Regions from separate parts of the Streptomyces sp. NBC_00691 genome, predicted to be linked through region 3. Evidence: riboswitches for the same ligand, from Rfam matches in the RefSeq annotation. Region 3 holds a riboswitch; each other region holds the start of a gene.
The links. A riboswitch is a leader RNA that binds a small molecule or an ion and turns the genes downstream of it on or off. The one in region 3 is predicted to bind cyclic di-AMP.
Positions count from the first base shown of each region.

Region 1: linked by a shared signal. The riboswitch ahead of OG392_RS19540 (M23 family metallopeptidase) and the one ahead of OG392_RS15005 (transglycosylase family protein) in region 3 are both predicted to bind cyclic di-AMP.
Region 2: linked by a shared signal. The riboswitch ahead of OG392_RS31030 (M23 family metallopeptidase) and the one ahead of OG392_RS15005 (transglycosylase family protein) in region 3 are both predicted to bind cyclic di-AMP.
Region 4: linked by a shared signal. The riboswitch ahead of OG392_RS27345 (M23 family metallopeptidase) and the one ahead of OG392_RS15005 (transglycosylase family protein) in region 3 are both predicted to bind cyclic di-AMP.

Region 1 covers NZ_CP109007.1:4,315,952-4,319,454, forward strand. Annotated here, with positions in the region: gene OG392_RS19530 (MFS transporter) at 1-252, shown strand, start outside; gene OG392_RS19535 (PP2C family protein-serine/threonine phosphatase) at 462-1,658, shown strand; cyclic di-AMP (ydaO/yuaA leader) riboswitch at 1,893-2,039, shown strand; gene OG392_RS19540 (M23 family metallopeptidase) at 2,051-3,199, shown strand; gene OG392_RS19545 (aldo/keto reductase) at 3,342-3,503, shown strand, end outside.
Region 2 covers NZ_CP109007.1:6,907,118-6,910,620, forward strand. Annotated here, with positions in the region: gene OG392_RS31015 (helix-turn-helix domain-containing protein) at 1-250, shown strand, start outside; gene OG392_RS31020 (DUF6126 family protein) at 285-440, shown strand; gene OG392_RS31025 (tyrosine-protein phosphatase) at 448-1,269, opposite strand; cyclic di-AMP (ydaO/yuaA leader) riboswitch at 1,659-1,818, shown strand; gene OG392_RS31030 (M23 family metallopeptidase) at 1,823-2,797, shown strand; gene OG392_RS31035 (SGNH/GDSL hydrolase family protein) at 2,961-3,503, shown strand, end outside.
Region 3 covers NZ_CP109007.1:3,349,517-3,353,019, reverse strand. Annotated here, with positions in the region: gene OG392_RS15010 (LysM peptidoglycan-binding domain-containing protein) at 120-1,160, shown strand; cyclic di-AMP (ydaO/yuaA leader) riboswitch at 1,419-1,592, shown strand; gene OG392_RS15005 (transglycosylase family protein) at 1,596-2,312, shown strand; gene eno (phosphopyruvate hydratase) at 2,668-3,503, shown strand, end outside.
Region 4 covers NZ_CP109007.1:6,037,522-6,041,024, forward strand. Annotated here, with positions in the region: gene OG392_RS27340 (M16 family metallopeptidase) at 1-1,265, shown strand, start outside; cyclic di-AMP (ydaO/yuaA leader) riboswitch at 1,466-1,631, shown strand; gene OG392_RS27345 (M23 family metallopeptidase) at 1,644-2,414, shown strand; gene OG392_RS27350 (GntR family transcriptional regulator) at 2,627-3,310, shown strand; gene OG392_RS27355 (HPr family phosphocarrier protein) at 3,456-3,503, opposite strand, start outside.

The DNA.
Region 1 (3,503 bases), 970 kb from region 3:
TACCCGTACGAGATGGACACGGTCGTCGCGCTGTCCCGGGGGCGCTGGGTGGCCACCCACTACGGGCTCTACAACACGGTGTGCGGGATCGGGATCACCCTCGGGAACCTGGGGACGGGCGCGCTGCTCGACGTGACCGGGTGGTCGGCTGTGCCGTGGCTCGCGCTCTGCGCGGTGGGGCTGGGGTGCGCGGCGGCGATGGCGCTCCTGGCGCGGGGCGGGCGGCTGGCGGAGGGGACCGCCACCGACTGACCCCCGCGCGCGTGGCGGGGCCGCCTCCCTCCGCCCGCGTGGCCGGGCCGTCCGCCACCGCGTGGTGCCCGCACGCGCGCGTGGCCGGGCCCTGCCCCGGTCCGTACGCCAGTCGGCCCCACGGAGGTCGCCGCCCCGGGCGGCGACGGCCACCCTGGGAGGGCGCGGTACGGGCCGCGGCCGGGTACGGACCGGGCAGGAGACCACAGGTGGGGCACCCTCCAGGAGTGACCGACGGGCGGCGTACGGGCGACCCCCGCCGCTCGTACGGGGGCGCCCGGAGGTTCATCCGGGCGCTGCCGCCGCTGATCATCGTGGGCGGTGTCTTCTTCGACGTCCTGACGCCGCCCAAGTACAGCGCGGCGCCGCTGTTCTCCGCCGCCCCGCTGATCGCGGCACCGTTCTTCTCCACCCTCACCACGCTGCTCACCGGGATCGCGGCCGTCCTCGCCTCCGTCGGGCTGCACCTCTACAACGGCACCGCGAACCAGGTCTCGTCGCTGACCGAGTTCCTGACCGTGTTCACGGTCGCCGCGCTGGCCATGCTGATCAACCGGGTCGTCCTCCGCAGCGGCGAGCGGCTCGCCTCGGCGCGGGTCATCGCGGAGACCGCGCAGAAGGCGGTGCTCCCGACGCCCGCCGAGCGGATCGGCGGACTGCAGTGCGCGGCGCGGTACGAGGCGGCGCAGGCGGACGCGTTCATCGGCGGCGACCTGTTCGCCGTCCAGGACACCCCCTACGGGGTACGGCTCGTGGTCGGCGACGTCCGCGGCAAGGGCATGGACGCGGTCGAGGCCGTCGCCGTCGTCATCGGGGCGTTCCGGGAGGCGGCCGAGCAGGAGCGGACCCTGGAGGGCGTGGCACAGCGGCTCGAACGGGCCCTCGCCCGGGAGGGCACCCGCCGGCACGGGCTCGACGCCTTCGAGGGGTTCACCACGGCCGTCCTCGCCGAGATCCCGCGCGGTGACGGGAGCGGCACCTTCGACGGGTTCGTACGGGTCGTCAACCGCGGGCACCCGCCTCCGCTGATGCTGTACACGGACGGGCGCCTGGACACGCTGGAGCCGGGCGAGGCGGCGCTGCCGCTCGGGATGGGCGATCTGGCGGCGTGGCCGGACCGGGCCGAGGCGCGGCCGTACCCGCCGGGCGCGACGCTGCTCTTCTACACCGACGGTCTCTCGGAGGCGCGGAACGCCGAGGGTGTCTTCTACGACCCGGGGAAACGGCTCGCCGGGCGGATCTTCCCCGGGCCCGAGGAACTCCTCGACGCTCTCGTGGACGACGTACGGCTGCACACCGGAGGCGGGTCGACCGACGACATGGCGCTGCTCGCGGTGAGCCGTCCCGCGACGGGGCAGCCGGAGCGGCGTCGGACCATGCCCGTGGTGCCGCAGGGCAGGCCCTGAGGGCCCCGCGGCGGGTCCGGTCACCGGCCGTAGTCGCGAGGTGTCACTGCGATAACAATTGACATAACGTCAGATCGCGAGGGTTTCGGCGTCCCTTACTGAAGGGGGGTCAACTCGGACCATTCCCTCCCAATTCAATGAATGATCAAGAGGAACGGCTTGGAATCGGGACCCCGTGTCTATTAACGTTCGATAACGCAGCGCGGTCGTCCCAGCCGTCGCAAGAGGCGGCACCGTGCGCACGCGCCGAATCCTGAAAAGGAACCGGGGAACCACTACTTGGGGTGAATCGGGCCCTTCGCACTCGTGCGACCGTGCCCGTAGGAGACCTTCCTGCTCCGAACCCGTCAGCTAACCCGGTAGGCGAGAAGGAAGGAAAGGAGCGCGCCTTCGTGGCGTCCAACACTCCCGCACCCGAAGCCCCCTTCGATGCCTTCGGTGGTGGTGCGGGTCCTGCCGCCCCGGACACCGAGTGGAACCCCACCGAGGGATCCCTCCGCTCCGGCGGCCGCCACCGTGTCGTCAAGCAGCGCTCCAACTTCGCCCGTTCCTCCACCGTCCTCGGCGTCGGTGTGATCGCGGCCGTCGGTGCGGGCGGCCTCGCCACCGCGCAGGAGAAGCCCCCGGTGGCCATATCGCTCCCGGACCTTCCCGACCTCAACCTGCCGGACGCCCACGACCTGCCCGGCGTCGGCGACCTCCTCCCCGAGGAGACCCACGAGACGGTCAGCGCAGACCGCGCCAACCCGAACCCGCTCACCGTCGCCACGTACGCCACCCTCGACGACGAGCAGGGCACGCACACCCCGCGGATGACGCAGGCCGGCCTGGTCACCCAGGACGGCCCGGCCGCGCAGTCCGCGCCCGGCGCCCACGACGCGGGCGAGGCCCTGCGCGCCCGCATCCTCCAGCAGGCCGAGCAGCAGCAGGCCTCCGCCGACGCAGCCGACAAGGCCGCGGCGGAGAAGGCGGCGGCCGAGAAGGCTTCGGCGGAGGCCGTGGCCAAGGCCGACGCCGCGGAGAAGGCGGCCGCCGAGGCGAAGGCCAAGGCCGAGGCGGAGGCCAAGGCGAAGGCGGAAGCCGAGGCCAAGGCGAAGGCCGAGGCGGCGGCCGAGGCCGAGCGCCTCGCCAAGCTGGCCGCGAGCTACTCGCTGCCGCTCTCCTCCTACAGCCTCAGCGCCACCTACATGCAGTCCGGCTCGATGTGGTCCTCCGGCTACCACACCGGCCTCGACTTCGCGGCCCCCACCGGCACCCCGCTCAAGGCGGTCCACGGCGCCACCGTCAAGTCGGCCGGCTGGTCCGGCTCGTACGGCTACCGCGTCGTCCTGGAGCTCTCGGACGGCACCGAGATCTGGTACGCCCACATGTCGTCCATGACCGTCTCCGCGGGCCAGACCGTGGGCACCGGCGAGACGATCGGCCGCGTCGGTGCCACCGGCAACGTGACCGGCGCCCACCTCCACATGGAGGTGCACACGCCCGGCGGCTCCGGCCTCGACCCGGCGGAGTGGCTGCGCTCCAAGGGCCTGACCCTCTGACCCCTCCACCCGCCCCGAGAACCGACGGAACGGTCCTGAGGGAACGTGCCTGAGGGAACGGCCCCGGCGGACGGCCCCGGACGGCGCCCACGGGAACGGCCCTCACGGAATAGCGCCGGCGGCGCGGACGGTTGTCTCGACCATGACGACTCTCCGCCCGCTGGGCAGCTCCGATCTGCATGTCTTCCCGCTCGCCCTGGGTGGCAACGTCTTCGGCTGGACCGCCGACGAGGCCCAGTCCTTCGCCGTCCTCGACGCCTACACCGCCGCCGGCGGCAACTTCGTCGACTCCGCCGACGTCTAC
Region 2 (3,503 bases), 3.6 Mb from region 3:
CCGGGGCGACATCGTGCGTGTCCACCCCGGCGAGGAGTGGATCCACGTCCTGTCGGGCCGGGTGCGGCTCGCGCTCGGCGAGGCCGTCCACGTCCTCGATCCCGGGGACAGCGCGCACTTCGACTCGTTCACCCCGCACCGGATCGGAGCGGCGACCCCCGGCGGGGCCGAGCTGCTCTTCGTCCACACCCTGTTGCAGAGCCCCGTCGCCGAGCTGTGTCTCGGCGACGGAACACCGCACCGGCTTTGATCCCGCGTACTTCCTTCGACAGAAAAGGGCCGAGATGTCCGAGAAGTCACGATCCGTCACCGGTGAAGAGCGAGGTGAGGGCAAGTTCCCCAAGGGCCTCGTCCTGCGCCTCTTCGCCTATCTGGTCGCCGGGCACCTCTTCGCCGGCTTCCTCTATCTGCTCTTCATGCTCGGCGGGCAGAACCAGTAGGTCCCGCTCACGCCTCCGTGAGCAGCCGCTCGCGGAGGCGCTCGCGGGTCTCCGGAGACAGCTTCAGGCCGTCCGAGAGGTAGGCGTCCACCGAGCCCCAGGTCGCCTCGATCATCTCGAAGGCGCCCCGCAGGTACTCCACCCGCGCGTCGAACAGCGGGCTCAGCAGCTCCATCACCTCGGGCGACATCGCGTCCGGGGCGGTGGAGCTGCGGCGCACCTTGTAGCGGCGGTGCGGGGCGTTCGACTTCACGTAGTCGGCCTCGATCGCCTCCCGCTCGACCCCGACGGCCAGCAGGGTGATCGCGATGGAGAGCCCGGCGCGGTCCTTGCCGGCCGCGCAGTGCATCAGGGCGGGAAGGCTGTCCTCGGCCAGGGAGTGCAGGATCCGGCTGTGCTCATCGGTCCGCTCGACCACCATCTTCCGGTACGAGTCGGACATTCGGTCCGCGGCCTTGCCGTCGCCGAGGATCTCCCGAAGCTGCTCGATGTCGCCGTCGCGGACCAGCTTCCAGAACTCCTTGCCGTCGGCCGGGTCGTTGAGGGGTATGTTCACGTTCCGCACGCCCGGAAGATCGACGTCCGGCCCCTCGATCTTCCGGTCGGCGAGGTTCCGGAAGTCGAAGACCGTGTGCAGTCCGAGCGAGTCGAGGAAGGTGACGTCCTCCTCGGTGGCATGGGCGAGGTGGCCGCTGCGGAAGAGGCGGCCCGGGTGCACGGCGCGCCCGTCCGTCGTCGGCAGGCCGCCCACGTCCCGGAAGTTGCGGACCTCGGCCAGCTCGGGCTCGTTCGCTTCGATGGGCGGGACCTGCGGCAGCTGCTGCGTCACGGATGCTCCTGATGGGTCGACGTTCGGGTGCCCGATGCGAGATCGGTTCCGAGGGCAATCATCCCGGTGGGGACGCGATGGCGCACCCCCCTGGACGGGAATGGGTGATCTGTCCGAATTGGGCTTTTGTGTATAACGCGCCCTGTTTACAGGCGAGATGAGCCCAGGTGCGTGAGCAGGGTCATAGAAGTGACGGATCGTGGCCGACGGGCCCGGTCAATTGCCGTACGTGAAAAGGAGATCGAAGGTCCGTCATCCACGGAGGGTGACCGGAATTCCGGGTGAAAGGCCGTACGGGGAAAGTCGGAAGAAATCCGTGGCTTGTTCGCCCCGACCCCGCTCGTCTAGCGTCACCGTCAATCCGGTCGGACCGCCGAATCCTGCCACCGTCCGGAATTCCACTCATCCCATGCGTGGCAGGAGCGGGGGACCCAGGAAGTACGCCGGTCCCGCGACGCAGGACGGCTCGGGGTGAAGCCGCGTGAGAGCGCGGCCGGACATCTCCAGTCCGAACCCGACAGCTCACCTCGTAGGCGCCGGAGAGGAATTCGCCATGCCCGCGAAGGGTAAGCACCGCCGCATCAAGTCCAACCGCCTCACCCGCGGAATCGCCGCCGCCGGTACGGGAGGCGCCGTCGTCGCCCTCCCGCTCCTCGGTGCCACCGGCGCCCACGCCGCCGAGCAGGCCGCCCCGGCCTCCGCTCCCGGCCAGGCCGTCACCGCCGCCGCCAAGGCCCCGGCCGTCGCCGAGGCCGCGCCCGCCGCCAAGGCCGCGCCCACGACGTACTCCGTCGTGCGGGGTGACTACCTCTCGAAGATCGCCGCCGAGCACCACCTCGCCGGCGGCTGGCAGAAGCTGTACGCGGACAACCGTCAGGTCGTCGGGGAGAACCCCTCCCTCATCCTGCCGGGCATGAAGCTCACCCTCGGCGCCAAGAGCACCGCCAAGGCCGCCGCGCCGAAGAGTGCCGCGCCCAAGGCCGCCCCCGAGAGCTCCGCGAAGAACGGCGACACCTCGCGCGCCTCCCGGAGCAGCGAGCGCTCCTCCGCCCCGGCCGCGAGCACCCCGTCCGCGGACGCCTCCGCCTCGCAGTCCTCGAAGTCCGGCGCCTCGACCTCCGCCTCCGGCTGGGTCGCCCCGGTCAGCGGCGGCATGTCCACCCCGTACCGCGCCTCCGGCTCCATGTGGTCCTCCGGCTACCACACCGGTGTCGACTTCATGGCCTCCACCGGCACCACGGTCGTCGCGGTCGGCCCCGGCACCGTGTACTCCGCGGGCGACGGCGGCGCGTACGGCAACCAGGTCGTCATCCAGCACGCCGACGGCACCTTCTCGCAGTACGCCCACCTCTCCTCGATCTCCGTCTCCGCCGGCCAGACCGTGAGCGGCGGAGAGCAGATCGGCCTCTCCGGCGCGACCGGCAACGTCACCGGACCGCACCTGCACTTCGAGATGCGCACCGGTCCGGAGTACGGCTCCGACATCGACCCGATCTCCACCCTGCGTCAGCACGGCGTGAACATCTGACGCCCCGTCGTCACCAGGAGGCCCGGCACCCACGTGCCGGGCCTCCGGCGTGTTCCGGGTCTATTCCGGCTTGGCGAATTCTTTATCGGTGGCATATGTCACCCGACGTCAACCCCTCCTTACGGTCGCGTAGGTCACATCCGAAAGGGAAGGATGTGCTCCCGTGGCAGACGATTCGAGATCAAGAGACACGCACGCATTCGGGTCGTACGCGGCGATCGGTGACAGCTTCACCGAGGGCGTCGGAGACCCCGGGCCCGACGGGACGTACGTCGGCTGGGCGGACCGCTTCGCGGTGCTGCTCGCCGACCAGCTGCCGGAGCACGACGCCTTCCGCTACGCCAACCTGGCCGTACGCGGGCGCCTCCTCGACCAGATCGTGGCGGAACAGGTCCCCCGGGCGAAGGAACTCGCCCCCGACCTGGTGACCTTCTGCGCCGGAGGGAACGACATCATCCGCCCCGGCACGGACCCCGACGAGGTCGCCGAGCGCTTCGAGCGCGCCGTGGCCGACCTGACCTCCGCCGTCGGCACCGTGATGGTGACCACCGGCTTCGACACGCGCGGCGTCGCGCTCCTCAAGCACCTGCGCGGCAAGATCGCCACGTACAACGGGCACGTCCGGGCCGTCGCGGACCGCTACGGCTGCCCGGTCCTCGACCTCTGGTCCCTGAAGTCCGTGCAGGACCGGCGAGCCTGGGACGAC
Region 3 (3,503 bases):
CCACGTTCGGCAACTCGGCTCGTCCACACAGTCGTCACGCGAAAGGCGCTCCTATGCGTTCCGGGAACGGACGTCACCGTCGCCCCCGTCAGGCCCCCGCAATCGTCGTCGCCGCGGGTGTGACCGGCTCCGCCATGGCACTGCCGCTGCTCGCCACCGGATCCGCCTCCGCGGCCGACGCGGCCACCTGGGACCGGGTCGCCGAGTGCGAGTCCGGCGGCCAGTGGAGTGCCAACTTCGGCAACGGCATGTACGGCGGACTCCAGTTCACCCAGGACAGCTGGGAGCGCAACGGCGGTCTGACCTACGCGCCCAGCCCCGACCTGGCCAGCCGCGCCCAGCAGATCGCGGTGGCCGAGAAGGCCCTCGCCAAGGGCTCCACCGAGTGGGCCACCTGCGCGCCGATCGCCGGTCTGACGAACGACGGCACGTCGCCGGGCGTGGACCCCGGCCCCGCGAGCGTCCCCAAGGCCCCCACGGGGCCTGTTCCCGAGTCGAACTGGACCACCGGTCTTCCCGGGACCTCCGAGGGGTCCTCGGAGGAGGCGAAGGGGTCCAAGGAGTTCAAGGAGGCGGAGAAGGCCACGGAGTCGGCTTCGCCCACCGCGCCCGTCTCGCCGACCGCTCCCGTCTCGCCGACCACCCCGACGAGCCCCTCCGTGTCGACCGACCCGGGCCACCCGACCGTGCCCACCACCCCCGGCGCGCCCGATGAGTCCCTTACGCCGGTTACGCCCGGTACGCCCACCGGGCCGGATGCCACCGCGCCGGGCGGCCCGACGGATGACACGTCGTCGGCCACTCCCGGAACCGGGAAGCACCGGGGCGATGCCGCTCCGGAGGAAACCGGCAAGCCGGACAGTTCTGCCGATTCCGGCAGACATGCTTCATCGGACAACAAGCTCACCGAAAACCCCCTGGAGGAGTCGTCGACTGACGCTCCGAAGGAATCGGACGCAACGGACAGTCAGGGCAAGTCGGGCGCTTACCTCGTGCAGCCGGGCGACAATCTGTCCGACATTGCACAGGAGAACGAACTCCCCGGAGGCTGGGCCGCCCTCTATGACGCCAACCGGCAGACGGTGGGCCTCGATCCGGACCTCATCCTCCCTGGTCAGGCCCTCGACCTGACGAACGGTTCGACCGCGTCGGCGAAGTGATTCGGGGGCGTATGTCCGGTTCTGGGCAAGTGAGACATGGGTCTCTTCGTCCCAACTGGCGTGTCACGCCCGCAAACTTTGCTTCTGTCACCTCTCACCTGCATAAACACCCCCCGCCGGAAGGCAAGTAGGGGCGATATTTCCGCAATACGCCTCTTTGAACTTCCGGTGGGTCTGTGTCTACGGTCATCACCGCTCGCCACCGCGGGCCCCGTCGACCGAAACGCCGAATCCTGCCGTCGGCCGATGGGAATTGTCGTCGCGTAAGCGCCGAAGGCAGGAGCGGGGGACCCAAGGTAAGTGCCGGCCCCGGCCGTTGAGACAGACGGCCGACGATCGGCTTGGGGTGAAGCCACGTGCTAGGACACGTGGCCGGGCAACTCATTGGCCCGAACCCGACAGCTCACCTCGTAGGCGTCGGTGAGGAGAATCTCCATGCTGTTTTCCGGCAAGGGCAAACACCGTCGTCCCTCCAAGGCGACCCAGGTCGTCACGCTCGTCGGCGTCACCGGCGTCGCCGTGGCCGCCCCGCTGATGACCGCGGGCACCGCCTCGGCCGCCTCGGTCTCCGAGTGGGACACCGTCGCCGCGTGCGAGTCCGGTGGCAACTGGTCCATCAACACGGGCAACGGCTACTACGGCGGCCTGCAGTTCTCGGCCTCCACCTGGGCCGCGTACGGCGGCACCGCCTACGCCTCGACCGCCGACCAGGCGTCGAAGTCCCAGCAGATCGCCGTCGCCGAGAAGGTCCTCGCGGGCCAGGGCAAGGGCGCCTGGCCGTCCTGTGGTGTGGGCCTCTCCGGCGCCTCGCCGAGCACCGGTGCCGTCGAGAGCGCGCCGAAGCAGAGCACCCAGCAGGAGCGGAAGGCCGAGCAGCCGACCACTCGCAGCGAGCAGCGCCAGGCCCCGAAGAAGGCCACGCAGCAGCAGGCCGCCCCGCAGGCCGCCGCGAAGAAGACCGTCACCACCCCGACCGGCAAGAAGGTCAAGAAGGGCGACGGCGAGTACAAGGTCGTCACCGGCGACACGCTCAGCAAGATCGCCCAGGCGCACGGCGTCAAGGGCGGCTGGGCCGAGCTCTTCGAGCTGAACAAGGGCGTCGTCGAGAACGCCGACCTGATCTACCCGGGCCAGCAGCTTCACCTGAAGTGAGCCCGGCGGTCCGCGTGAGTCCGGCGGCTCGCGCGGCCCCTCCGACCCTCCCGCGGTGACCACCCCGGCCCGACGCGCCCATCCCCCGTGCGCGTCGGGCCGGGGTTCCCCCGTTTCCGGGGGCGTACGGAGAGACAAGGGGAGGGGCCCGCGGCGGAACCGGACGGTCCACGTGGTTACCGGCCGGTAGATCTGAGGCCCTTCGTCCCGAGATGCCTGCCCTTGGGTCCTTTTTCGTCCCAGGGGGCGGGCGCCCGGCTGGCCGGAGCCCCCGAGCCGGTTAGGCTCTTGTCGCAAGGCCAAGCGACCCTGCACCGACCTTGCGTCACATCCAGCGTCACATCCCAAAAAGGAGATGCTCGTGCCGTCCATCGACGTCGTCGTAGCCCGGGAAATCCTGGACTCCCGAGGCAACCCCACGGTCGAGGTCGAGGTCGGCCTCGACGACGGCAGCACCGGTCGTGCTGCTGTTCCGTCCGGCGCCTCCACCGGTGCGTTCGAGGCCATCGAGCTTCGCGACGGTGACCCGAACCGCTACCTGGGCAAGGGTGTCGAGAAGGCCGTCCTCGCCGTCATCGAGCAGATCGGCCCGGAGCTCGTCGGCTACGACGCCACCGAGCAGCGCCTGATCGACCAGGCCATGTTCGACCTGGACGCCACCGAGAACAAGGGCTCCCTCGGCGCCAACGCCATCCTCGGTGTCTCCCTCGCCGTCGCGCACGCCGCGTCCGAGGCCTCGGACCTCCCGCTCTTCCGCTACCTCGGCGGCCCGAACGCGCACCTGCTGCCCGTTCCGATGATGAACATCCTCAACGGTGGGTCGCACGCCGACTCCAACGTGGACATCCAGGAGTTCATGATCGCCCCGATCGGCGCGGAGTCCTTCTCCGAGGCCCTCCGCTGGGGCGCCGAGATCTACCACACCCTCAAGGCCGTCCTGAAGCGCAAGGGCCTCTCCACCGGCCTCGGCGACGAGGGCGGCTTCGCGCCGAACCTCGAGTCGAACCGCGCCGCCCTCGACCTCATCGTCGAGGCCATCAAGGAGGCCGGCTACACCCCGGGCTCCGACGTCGCGCTCGCGCTCGACGTGGCCGCGTCCGAGTTCTACAAGGACGGCAAGTACGAGTTCGAGGGCAAGTCCCGCTCGGCCGCCGAGATGACCGAGTACTACGAGGAGCTCGTCTCCGCGTA
Region 4 (3,503 bases), 2.7 Mb from region 3:
ACCGCCCCGGCCAGCAGGTCGTGGCCGTGGAGATCTTCCTGCCGGCCCCGCTGGACGCCGAGCCCGCCGGGCTCGACGGCGTCGCCACCATCATGGCCCGCGCGCTCTTCGAGGGCACGGACCAGCAGAGCGCCGAGGAGTTCGCGGCCGAGCTGGAGCGCTGCGGCGCCACGCTCGACGCGCACGCCGACCACCCGGGCGTGCGGGTCTCCCTGGAGGTTCCCGTCTCCCGGCTGCCCAAGGCGCTCGGTCTGGTCTCCGAGGCCCTGATCGCGCCGGCGTTCCTCGAGACCGAGGTCGAGCGCCTGGTGCGCAACCGCCTCGACGAGATCCCGCACGAGACGGCCAACCCGGGCCGCCGCGCCGCCAAGCAGCTCTCCAAGGAGCTGTTCCCGGCCGAGGCCCGGATGTCCCGGCCGCGCCAGGGCACCGAGGAGACCGTCGAGGCGATCGACGCCGCCGCGGTCCGCGCCTTCTACGAGGCGTACGTCCGGCCCGCCACGGCCACCGCCGTGGTCGTCGGCGACCTCACGGGCGTCGACCTGGACAAGGTCCTCGCCGAGACCCTGGGCGCCTGGACCGGTGAGCCGGCCGAGGCGCTCCCGATGCCGCCGATCACCGCCGACGACACCGGAAGGGTCGTCATCGTGGACCGTCCCGGGGCCGTCCAGACCCAGTTGCTGATCGGCCGGGTCGGACCCGACCGCCACGACAGCGTCTGGCCGGCCCAGGTCCTGGGCACGTACTGCCTCGGCGGCACCCTCACCTCGCGGCTCGACCGGGTCCTGCGCGAGGAGAAGGGCTACACGTACGGCGTGCGTGCCTTCGGGCAGGTGCTCCGCTCGGACGGCCGGGGGAACGGCGCCTCGATGCTCGCCATCAGCGGTTCCATCGACACGCCCAACACCGGTCCGGCTCTTGACGACCTGTGGAAGGTGCTGCGGACGCTGGCCGCGGAGGGTCTCACCGACGCCGAGCGGGAGACGGCCGTGCAGAACCTGGTGGGCGTCGCGCCGCTCAAGTACGAGACCGCCGCCTCCGTCGCCGGGACGCTCTCCGACCAGGTCGAGCAGCACCTCCCGGACGACTACCAGGCCCAGTTGTACGCCCGGCTGGCCGAGACCGGCACGGTCGAGGCGACCGCGGCCGTGGTCAGCGCCTTCCCCGTGGACCGGCTCGTCACCGTGCTCGTCGGCGACGCGGCGCAGATCGCGGAGCCGGTGCGCGCGCTCGGGATCGGTGAAGTGACCGTCGTGACCGGCTGATTCAGGCCGCCGGCACGGCGACGGAGGACCCCGACGACATGGTTCGTCGGGGTCCTCCTGTTTGTCCGTATTGAGATTAAGGATGGTTGTATGCCCTGTGGCATGTCTTACAAAATGCGTGTCCGGTTGGTGATTGAAAGACGATCCGCATAGCGTCAGGCCGTCTGTTCGTCAGTTGCACGTGCCGCACCCGCGGCATCGGACAGACATCGCCGAGTCCCCGTCAGGCGCGAGCCTGGGGAGCCGGGGACCCACACGTAGTCCCTGGGGTGAATCGGGCGCCTTCGTCTCGTACGGAGGGGCTCGTAGGAGACCTTCCTGCTCCGAACCCGTCAGCTAACCCGGTAGGCGAGAGGGAAGGAAAGGATCAGCCCCTACATGGCGTTCACCCGTGCCACCGGGAAGCATCGTGCTCCGAGCCGGATGGCGCGCCGCGGCGTGGGCTTCGCCGGCGCGGCGACGCTCGCCACCACCGGCGTCATCGGAACCCTCGCTTCCCCGGCGCTCGCCGCCGACACGGACCACCGCTCTCCCGAGGACACCGGTATCACCAAGGTGATCACCGAGGACGACCTCGCCGAGCGGATCGCCGCCCAGGCCGCCGCCCAGGAGCAGGAGGCCTTCGAGGTCGCCGCCAAGGCGAAGGCCAAGGCCGAGGCGAAGCGCAAGGCCGAGGCCCGCGCCAAGGAGATCCGCGAGGCCGAGCAGCGCGCGGCCCGTGAGGCCGAGCGCCGTCGTCTGGCCTCCTTCCAGCTGCCCGTCGAGGGCTCGTACGTGTCCACCGGTTACAAGACCGGCGGCTCGCTCTGGTCCTCCGGCAGTCACTCCGGCATCGACTTCCACGCCGCCTACGGCAGCAGCGTCGTCTCCGTCGGCTCGGGCACCGTCGTCGAGGCCGGCTGGGGCGGCGCGTACGGCAACAACATCGTCATCCGGATGAACGACGGCACGTACACCCAGTACGGTCACCTCTCCTCCATCGGGGTCTACGTCGGCCAGAGCGTCGAGCCGGGTGAGCGGATCGGCATCTCGGGCTCGACCGGCAACTCGACCGGCCCGCACCTCCACTTCGAGGCCCGGACGACCGCCGAGTACGGCTCCGACATCAACCCGGTCGCGTACCTCCGCGCCCGCGGCGTCAACGTCTGATCCAGGACGCCCCTCGCGCGGGGCCGGCGGTCGTCCCGCCCCTCCCTCGCAAAAGCCCCGGCTCGTACAGAGCCGGGGCTTTTCGTCTGTCGCTGCACACCGATATTCCGTCGGGGCATCGGAAATTCCGGCGCGCTGCAATAGAGTCGCAGATCGGGCGCAGAACAGGCGCCGTCGGAATTGACTCGCGCGGACCAAGGCGGAGGTCGGACATGCGCATTCCCGCGCACTCGGTATGCACGGCGATCCGGGACGACATCGTCTCCGGCGTCTACGAGCGGGGCAGTCGGCTGACCGAGGACCAGCTGGCCCGCCGGTACGGGGTCTCCCGCGTCCCGGTCCGCGAGGCCCTGCGCACCCTGGAGTCCGAGGGCTTCGTCGTCTCCCGCCGCCACGCCGGGGCGCATGTCGCCGAGCCCACCGAGCAGGAGGCCGCCGATCTGCTGGACATGCGGGCGCTGCTCGAACCGCTGGGGGCTGCCCGCGCCGCCCAGCGGCGCACGGAGGCCCATCTCAAGGTGCTGCGCGGCCTGGTCAGGCTGGGGCAGGAGCGGGCCAGGCGCGGGCAGGGCGAGGACCTGCGATCACTCGGCGGCTGGTTCCACGAGACGCTCGCGCAGGCTTCCGGGAGTCCGGCCCTGACGGCGCTGCTGACCCAGCTGCGGCACAAGATCGCCTGGATGTACGCGGTCGACCAGCCCGAGCGGCCGGTGGACGCCTGGGCCGAGCACGGCGCGATCGTGGACGCCGTGGCGCGCGGTGACGCCGAGCGGGCGCGGGCGCTGACCGCGCAGCACGCAGAGCGCTCGCAGTCGCTGCACCGCCTCAAGAGGCCGGACCGTTCCCGTGTGAGGGTTTCGCAACACGCAGTCAACACGGCGAGTTCCCGGAATTAACGCACGCATCGTATACATGGAATAGGAATTCGATGCCGCCGCTTCGTGCTGCCCTGAAAGAGGGTGCCGGAAAAGCGAAAGGCCGTGACCTCCGGAATTCCGGCGGGCACGGCCTTTCGGTGTGCTGAGGGGTGTCGACCCCGGGTCAGACGGTCTCGGGAAGCTCGTCCAGGCCCTCGGCGACGAGCTTCGC